Regions from separate parts of the Janthinobacterium sp. CG_23.3 genome, predicted to be linked through region 1. Evidence: predicted binding sites of a transcription regulator. Region 1 holds the regulator's gene; each other region holds the start of a gene.
The links. Region 1 encodes sigma-54, which starts transcription at its own class of promoters, with help from an activator protein. Its sites were predicted from a motif close to TGGCANGNAANCTGCTTT; they were not measured.
Positions count from the first base shown of each region.

Region 2: a site for sigma-54 is predicted at 649-666, ahead of ACFDR9_RS18950 (CmpA/NrtA family ABC transporter substrate-binding protein). Genes of this name have one in related genera too.
Region 3: a site for sigma-54 is predicted at 1,254-1,271, ahead of adh (aldehyde dehydrogenase). Genes of this name have one in related genera too.
Region 4: a site for sigma-54 is predicted at 1,290-1,307, ahead of ACFDR9_RS13190 (EDSAP-1 family PEP-CTERM protein). Genes of this name have one in related genera too.

Region 1 is NZ_JBJXIB010000089.1:10,973-13,169, reverse strand. Features, by position in the region: gene hpf (ribosome hibernation-promoting factor, HPF/YfiA family) at 1-314, opposite strand, end outside; gene ACFDR9_RS19065 (RNA polymerase factor sigma-54) at 387-1,856, opposite strand; gene lptB (LPS export ABC transporter ATP-binding protein) at 1,862-2,197, opposite strand, start outside.
Region 2 is NZ_JBJXIB010000088.1:12,756-14,952, reverse strand. Features, by position in the region: gene ACFDR9_RS18955 (ANTAR domain-containing response regulator) at 1-502, shown strand, start outside; gene ACFDR9_RS18950 (CmpA/NrtA family ABC transporter substrate-binding protein) at 787-2,013, shown strand; gene ACFDR9_RS18945 (methyl-accepting chemotaxis protein) at 2,065-2,197, shown strand, end outside.
Region 3 is NZ_JBJXIB010000167.1:3,435-5,631, forward strand. Features, by position in the region: gene adh (aldehyde dehydrogenase) at 1-1,185, opposite strand, end outside; gene ACFDR9_RS25330 (TonB-dependent receptor family protein) at 1,734-2,197, shown strand, end outside.
Region 4 is NZ_JBJXIB010000048.1:22,942-25,138, reverse strand. Features, by position in the region: gene ACFDR9_RS13190 (EDSAP-1 family PEP-CTERM protein) at 238-1,209, opposite strand; gene ACFDR9_RS13185 (hypothetical protein) at 1,329-1,451, opposite strand; gene ACFDR9_RS13180 (glycosyltransferase) at 1,692-2,197, opposite strand, start outside.

The DNA of each region.
Region 1 (2,197 bases):
ATCGCCTCGTGACCGTGCTCTTGCACTTTGGTTTTGTACTTCATGACCTGGCGGTCCAGTTTGTCGATCAGGGTGTCGATGGCGGCGTACAGGTCTTGCGACAGGCTTTCCACGTACACGGTCTTGCCGGACATGCGCAGGTTGATTTCGGCCTTTTGCCGTTTATCTTTTTCTTTCAGATTGTCTACGGTCAGAATGACAGCAATATCAATGACTTGATCGAAATGGCGTTGCACGCGCTCCAGTTTGGTTTGTACGTATTCACGGATGGCCGGTGTCACTTCGAGATGATGTCCGCTGATAGTGAGATTCATACACACTCCTAAAGATGATGTCGGGTTCGTGCCTTCGCCGGTCTTCTGGCGCGCAGAGGAACCAAAGTAAAACTACAACGATTTTCGCAGACTGACTGGCGGGATCTTCAGCGCTTCCCGGTATTTGGCAACAGTGCGTCGCGCAATCACCATGCCTTGTTCTCCCAGCATGTCCGCAATCTTACTGTCGGATAAAGGATTTTTCGGGTCTTCAGCTCCTGTCAATTGCACAATAAGCGCCCGTATCGCCGTCGATGATGCCTCTCCCCCCGCTTCGGTGGCGACATGGCTACCAAAGAAATATTTCAACTCAAACATGCCATGCGGGGTCAGCATATACTTCTGAGTTGTTACCCGAGAAATAGTACTCTCGTGTAAACCCAGTGTATCAGCTATTTCACGGAGCACAAGGGGTCTCATCGCCACCGCCCCGTGCGAGAAGAAATTTTTCTGCCTCTCAACAATGGCCTGGGCCACGCGCAGGATGGTGTCGAAGCGCTGGCGCATATTCTTGATCAGCCACTTGGCCTCCTGCAACTGGGCGCCCATCGCCCCCTCGCCCTTGCCCTGCTTGAGCAGGTTGGCGTACATGGCGTTGACGCGCAGGCGCGGCATGACCTCGTGGTTCAGGCTGACGTGCCAGCCGTTGCGCGCGCGCTTGACGACGACGTCCGGCACCACGTAGTCGGAGACGTCGGCGGCGAACACCGCGCCCGGGTGCGGGTTGCACTGGCGGATCACCGTCTGCGCCTCGCGCAAGTCCTCGTCGTCGCACAGCAGGGCCTTTTTCAACTTGTTGAAGTCGCGCTGGGCGAACCAGGTCAGGTGCCGCTCGACGATCAGCAGCGCCATGCGCCGCGTCACCATGGCGATCCGCGGCAGGCGTTTGATTTGCAGCGCCAGGCATTCGGAGGCGTTGCGCGCGCCGACGCCGGCCGGGTCGAAGCTTTGCAGCAGCGCCAGCGCGGTGCGCATCTCGTCGGCCCCGACGTCCAGCTCGGCCGGCAGGCGCGCCAGGATCTCGTCGAGCGGCTCCTCGAGGTAGCCGTTGTCGTCGAGCGCGTCGATGATCAACTCGACCAGCGCGCGGTCGCGCAGCGGCTGCACGGTGACGCGCATTTGCTCCATCAGGTGTTCGCGCAGCGTGCGCTGGCTCGCTTCGAGCTGCGGCCGGGAATCCTCGTCGTCGGGCGCCTTGCCGCGGCCGATCTCGCTCCAGTCGCTGTCGCCGTTGTCGGCGGCGGCGTGCTCGGCGCCGTCGTACGCGGGTTCGGCGTCGGCCGCCGGCGCGCTATCTTGCCCCGGCGCCGCCGCGCCGTCCTGTGGCGGCGCGCCGGTCGGGCTCAGCGCGCCGTCCGCCAGCAGCCGCAGCGAGCGGTCGAGCGGGTCGTCGAGGCGTTCCAGCAGGGGGTTCTCGCCCAGCAACTGCTCAAGCTCCTGGTGCAGCTCCAGCGTCGATAGCTGCAGCAGCCGGATCGACTGCTGCAGTTGCGGGGTCAGCGCCAGGTGCTGCGAGGTGCGCAGTTGCAGGGATTGTTTCATCGGATTTACATGCGGAAATGTTCACCCAGGTAGACCCGCCGCACCGATTCGTTGGCGATGATGTCGTCGGGCCGGCCCGAGGCCAGCACCGAGCCCTGGTTGATGATGTAGGCGCGGTCGCAGATGCCCAGCGTTTCGCGCACGTTGTGGTCGGTGATCAGCACGCCGATGCCGCGCTCCTTGAGGAAGCGCACGATGCGCTGGATTTCGATGACGGCGATCGGGTCGACCCCGGCGAAGGGTTCGTCGAGCAGCACGAAGCGCGGGTTGGTGGCCAGCGCGCGCGCGATCTCGACGCGGCGCCGCTCGCCGCCCGACAGCGACAGCGCCTGGTTCTCGCG
Region 2 (2,197 bases), on a different contig from region 1:
TTACGACATCGTCGCCTCGTTGCCGGCGGACATGTATCTACCCGAGCGCATCGCCCAGCTGCAACCCGACCTGATCATCGTCGACGCCGAGTCGGACGCGCGCGACGTGCTCGAACACATCGTCGTCGCCACCCGCGACGAGCGCCGCCCGATCGTCCTGTTTACAGAGGACGAGACCACCTCCAGCATGGACGCGGCGATGGCCGCCGGGGTCTCGGCCTACATCGTCGCCGGCCTGCAGGCCGAGCGCATCAAGCCGGTGTTGAACGTGGCGATGGCGCGCTTCAAGCAGGAGCAAAAGCTGCTCGCCGAGCTGTCCGACACCAAGCACAAGCTGGCCGAGCGCAAAGTGATCGAGCGCGCCAAGGGCTTGCTGATGGCGCACCACCAGCTGTCCGAGGACCAGGCCTACCAGAAACTGCGCAGCATGGCGATGAACAAGAACCTGAAGCTGGCCGAGATCGCCCAGCGCATCCTCGACGTCGAGGACTTGCTGGGCTGAGCGTGCCGCCATGGTGCGCCGCACAACGATGGTGCGCTTTTTGCCCCGCTAGAAGACATGGCTTGGCTTGTTTGCCGCTGCCGCCCCCCCAAAGTGTCCGGGTTACGCCCTTGCGGGCTAGCCCGACTTCCCACCGTTGCCGCGGTTGGCACGCTCCTTGCTGAATATGAACTAACGGTGGCGGCCAATGGCGGTGGCCACCGTCCAAGACAAAGGCGTCTTTCAAGCATGAACGATTCGTGCCGGAGAGACGCTTTTTCATTTTCGGAACTACAAGGAGCGGTATGTCAGAACAAGCGAGCGCAGCGGCCTGGGTGGCGGGGTCGGACAAGCCGGAGAAGGACACGGTCAGGATCGGCTTTTTGCCGCTGACCGATTGCGCCTCGCTGGTGATGGCGGCGGTGCTCGGCTTCGACCGCAAGTACGGTATCCAGATCGAGCTGCGCAAGGAAGCGTCGTGGGCCGGCGTGCGCGACAAGCTGTGCAACGGCGAACTGGACGCGGCGCACGCGCTGTACGGCATGGTCTACGGCGTGCAACTGGGCGTGGGCGGCTTGCGGCGCGACATGGCGGTGCTGATGAACCTGAACCACAACGGCCAGGCGATCACGCTGTCGAGCAAGCTGGCAGGCGAGGGCGCCGTCGACGGCGCCTCGCTGGCGGCGCTGATGCGCGCGCGGCCGCGCTCCTACACCTTCGCCCAGACCTTCCCGACCGGCACCCACGCGATGTGGTTGTATTACTGGCTGGCGGCGCACGGCATCGACCCCTTCCGCGACGCCCAGGTGATCACCATGCCGCCGCCGCAGATGGTGGCGAACCTGCGCGCCGGCCATATGGACGGCTTCTGCGCCGGCGAACCGTGGGGCCACAAGGCCATCGTCGACGGCGTCGGCGTCACCGCCGCGACCACCCAGCAGATCTGGCCCGACCATCCGGGCAAGGTGCTGGGCGCCACGCGCGCGTTCGTCGAACAGAACCCGAACACCTGCCGCGCGCTGATCGCCGCCGTGCTCGACGCCGGCAAGTGGATCGACGCCTCGGCCGCCAACAAGCGGAAGATGGTCGAGGTCATCAGCGCCGCCGAATACCTCAACACCGACCCGGCGTTGATCGCGCCGCGCATCCTCGGGCATTACCAGAACGGCCTGGGCAAGAGCTGGGAAGACCCGCGCAGCCTGAAGTTCCACCGCGAGGGCGCCGTCAACTTCCCGTATCTGTCGGACGGCATGTGGTTCATGACGCAGCACCGCCGCTGGGGCCTGCTCAAGGACGAGCCGGACTACCTGGGCGTGGCGACGGCGGTCAACCAGGTCGCGCTGTACCGGGAGGCGGCGGCGCTGGCCGGCACCGCGCTGCCAAGCGGCACGATGCGCAGCTCGACGCTGCTCGACGGCAAGGTATGGGACGGCAGCGACCCGGCGGCCTACGCCGCCTCGTTCGAGATCCGCTACGAGAAGCGTGATGTTCGTCGGTCGGGTTGGCCGGCACCGGATTGCGCGTTGCGCTAATCCAACCTACCGAAGCTAAAAATCGATACACAAGCAAAGAAGGAGTTGACGATGCTGATGACGGAACCGATCAAAATGGCCGGCAAGGCGCACGACGTGGACGTGCCGCTGTCGGGCGAAGTATTCGGCGCGCTGATCAACCTGTCCGGGCGGCGCCGCTTCACCTCGCAGCGGCTGGTGCTGT
Region 3 (2,197 bases), on a different contig from region 1:
CTTGTTGTTGCCCTTGAACACGGTCGGGCTGACGTAGTAGCCGCCCTCAAGGTCGCCGGCCAGCGCGTTGCGGGCGCCGCCCGCCAACAGCGTGGCGCCCTCCTGTTTGCCGATGTCCATGTACGACAAGATTTTTTCCAATTGCTCCTGTGATGCCTGGGCTCCGATCATCGTCGCCGAGTCGAGCGGGTTGCCCTGCTTGATCGCGGCGACGCGTTGCAGCGCGCGCTCGATGAAGGCCTCGTAGATCGATTCCTGGATCAGCACGCGCGACGGGCAGGTGCACACCTCGCCCTGGTTCAGCGCGAACATGGCGAAGCCTTCCAGGCACTTGTCGAAGAAGTCGTCGTCGGCGTCCATCACGTCGGCGAAGAAAATGTTGGGCGACTTGCCGCCCAGTTCCAGCGTCACCGGAATCAGGTTTTGCGCGGCGTATTGCATGATCAGGCGGCCGGTGCCGGTTTCGCCGGTGAAGGCGATCTTGGCGATGCGCTTGCTCGACGCGAGCGGCTTGCCCGCCTCCAGGCCGAAGCCGTTGACGATGTTGAGCACGCCCGGCGGCAGCAGGTCGCCGATCAGTTCGATCAAGACCATGATCGATGCCGGGGTCTGCTCGGCCGGTTTCAGCACCACGCAGTTGCCGGCGGCCAGGGCCGGCGCCAGCTTCCACACCGCCATCAGGATCGGGAAGTTCCACGGGATGATCTGGCCGACCACGCCCAGCGGCTCGTGGAAGTGGTAGGCGTAGGTTTCCGAATCGATTTGCGCGACCGAGCCTTCCTGGGCGCGGATGCAACCGGCGAAATAGCGGAAGTGGTCGATCGCCAGCGGGATGTCGGCGTTCATCGTCTCGCGGATCGGCTTGCCGTTGTCGATAGTTTCGGCGGTGGCGATCAGCGCCAGGTTTTGCTCGATGCGGTCGGCGATCTTGTTGAGGATGTTGGCGCGCTCGGCCGGCGAGGTCTTGCCCCAAGCGTCCTTGGCGGCGTGGGCGGCGTCCAGCGCCAGCTCGACGTCCTCGGCGCTGGAGCGGGCGATTTCGCAAAACACCTGGCCGGTGATCGGCGTGACGTTGCCGAAGTAGGCGCCGTTAACCGGTGGAACGAACTTGCCGCCGATAAAGTTGTCGTAGCGCGCTTTGAAGGGATTGGCAACGCCGAGTTTGCTGATGTCCGCGAGATTCATGTCGTCCTCTATCTGGTCTGGTTGTGGTGTCGTTCCGGGGAACGGTTTGTGTGTTGCCCACCCATCATTTCGCAAGCACCGTGCCAGCTTGTTATCGCGCCTCAAGCGCAGCGCCGATTGCGCCGTTTCCACGGGCGTAACGGCGCAAGGGTGGTCTGGCGGGGGCCGCCGCCGGCATCGGCCGGGGCGCTCTACGCTGGCACACCTGTTCCAAATGTGAACAGGCGGCGCGGCGCAGTGTTTCAGGGAGCCACCACTCGCCACGGTAATTCGCCGACCTTGACGTGGGCCACCTTGCGCGCGGCTGGCCATGTCGATCACGTAGCCCGTGTTGACCGGCTCGCAGGCGACGTAGGCGCGGCTGCCGTCGGGGGCGACGCCGGTGCCGCGCGGGCGCGGGCCGGCGGCGATCTGCCGCACCACCTTATCGGTGGCGGTGTCGATCACGCCTGCCGTAAGATGGCTCCTTCGACCACTGGCAGGCATATTGCGCAGAAGCAGGTGAGACTTGCGGCAAGCAAACTAACCCCCCATCAGGAGACCACGCCATGCAGCACCGATTTCGCTTGAACGCCATTGCCAGCCTGTTCGCCACCTTGGCGCCGGCCGCCGCGGCCGCAGCCGATACTGCGACGCCGCTCGACGTCGTCGTCGTCAGCGGCAGCCGCGTCGAACACAGCGCCTTCGAGCTGCCGGCTTCGGTCGACGTACTCGACGGCGCCCGCATCCACGACGGCCAGATCCGCGTCAACGCCTCCGAGGCGCTGGCCGCCGTGCCCGGGCTGGTGGCGCAGAACCGCCAGAACTACGCGCAGGACTTGCAGATTTCCTCGCGCGGCTTCGGCGCCCGCTCGGCCTTCGGCGTGCGCGGCGTGCGCCTGATCAGCGACGGCATCCCCGCCTCGATGCCGGACGGCCAGGGCCAGGCCGCCACCTTCAACCTCGACATGGCCGAGCGCATCGAAGTGCTGCGCGGCCCCTTCTCCGCGCTGTACGGCAACCACTCCGGCGG
Region 4 (2,197 bases), on a different contig from region 1:
GCTGCCTGAATCGGGCGTGGCTGCCGCTTCCGTTGCCGGCACAGCGTCGTAATAAGCACGCCGTGGAATGTGCTCTGTGATACACAGGGCCCGCAAATGCGGACGCAAAAAAAGGCGGGGGAGTTCCCCGCCTTGTTGCTTCAAGTGCCGTCGCGCGGATGCCGGGCCGCGGCGGCCAGCGTAATCCGACCGATGAAAAGCGTGCCAATTTAACGGCTGGGGAGTTCCCCGACTTGTTTAGGCCTTGCGGCGCTTGCTGACGCACAAGCCGGCCAGGCCCAGTCCCAGCAGGGCCAGCGTGCCAGGCTCCGGCACCGCCGTCTTGACCAGATCGACGCTGTTCACCGCGTTCAGGGTCAAGGTGTAGTTGCCCGCCCCCAAGGCGTTGGTCAGTGCCGTGTAGGCGCCGCCGCAACCGGTGCCGGTGCCTGGCGCCACCGGTACGGGGCAGCCCGTTGGATTGTAGGTAAACAACGAGCCGCGGGTGAGGAAGTTGGTCGACAGATTGGTGTTCAGACTGGCCGCGTCGGCGGTTTCGACGCCGCCCGTGATGCCGGAGCCGACCACGCCGTCCGGCGCCCAGACGAAGATGATAGCGCCGGCGGCGTCGGTGATGGTGAAGGTCGCCACCAGGTTAGCGGCGGCCGACGAACCGGGGCCGGCCAGGGTTTGCAGGAATACCTGCATGAAGGGATCGGCCTGGAAGTTGAAACGCAGCGTCGCCGTTGGCGAGCCAACGACGAAATTGACGGAGAAACCGGTGGTCGAGCCGTTGCGGCCGGACGCGTCGGCCGTGCCGGCGAAGTCCAGGTGGGCCTCGGCCACGTTCACCGCCTGGGTGCTGGTGGCGCCGGGCGGGAAGGGCGGGAACTGCGTGCTGACGATCTGGGCATCGCCGCGCGAGTAGGTGCCGACCGGGCCTTGCTGCTGGAAATTGTTTTGACCGAGCGCGACGGCGCCCACCGCGGCTTGCGGCGCGTCGAGCATGCCGGAGCCGCCGGTGATGACGCTGGTACCGTTCAGCGTCGCCGTGGCGCGGGAAATGTTGGTGGTGCCGGCAACCGATACCACGCCGGTCGGATTGGTGACGGTCAGGCCGAAAATATTGTCGTAGGAGTAGCCATACGCGCCCGCACTGGCGCTGCCGGCCGCACTCATCAACACCAGGGCGGCTGCCACCGGGATGAGTTTCAGTTTAAACAGTTTCATAACGATACCTCACTGATAGTCTGGTTGATTGACGCTCATTGTTTTGCGCCGCCTGGTAGAACGAGCCGCACAGCCAGTACTCAGCGAAATTCGTGCCAGAGTGAAGAATGCCAACAAAATCAAACGCTTACGCGCATTTTCCGGAGCGGCCCGGCGTTGCGCTCGAGGCGGCTGTAAAGAAAGCCGACGGCTGCGCGGCAGAAGGCGAGCATTTCCCGGCTCTCTTTGATCGAGCCGATCATCGACTCCGCAAGGGTGCGGCGACTGCCAATAAGGTTAACTGCGTTGATCGGTGGTGTCGCCGCGTCCGGCAAGCCGCCGCCGCCGCGCTGGGCGCCACGCGATCGGCAGCCATCTCCGGCATTTTCGCTGGTGGTGCAGGCCTTGCGCTACGACGAACCAGCGACCGCTTCCACGACGCGGTGAGGCGCATCTTCGCCGAAAAAACGCTCGGGGTGGCGGGCAAAGGGGGGGCGCCCTCATCAGGCGGCCGGCAGCGTATCGAGCAGCGCCGTCAGGCGCGTGCCGGGCTGGTAGGCGCGAAACTGGCGCGCGACGGTCTTGGCGGCCGCCGCCGCGCCGGCGTCGTTCAGCATGGCCTCGGCGCAGCCGCGTAGCGCCCGCTCGCTGAAACGGTCGGCGCGCAGCAGCGTGCCGGCGCCGGCGGCGACGACGCCATGCATGTTCAGGAACTGGTCCAGATTGCTGGCGATGCCGATCACCGGCACGCCGGCGGCCAGCGCCTGCTGGCTGGTCGGGCTGCCGCCGTTGCATAGCACCAGGCGGGCGCGGCCGGCCGCTTCGGCGCCGGGCAGGAACGGCGCGACGAAGGCGTTGGCGGGGATGTTGTCGAGTTCGATATTGCCGGCCGTCGCGGCCAGCACCGTGACCGGCAGCGGCGCCAGCGCGCGCAGCACTTGCGGCAGCAGCTGGCCCTGGCCGGAACTGCCCAAGGTCACGTACAGCACCGGCTTGTCTTGCGGCAGGT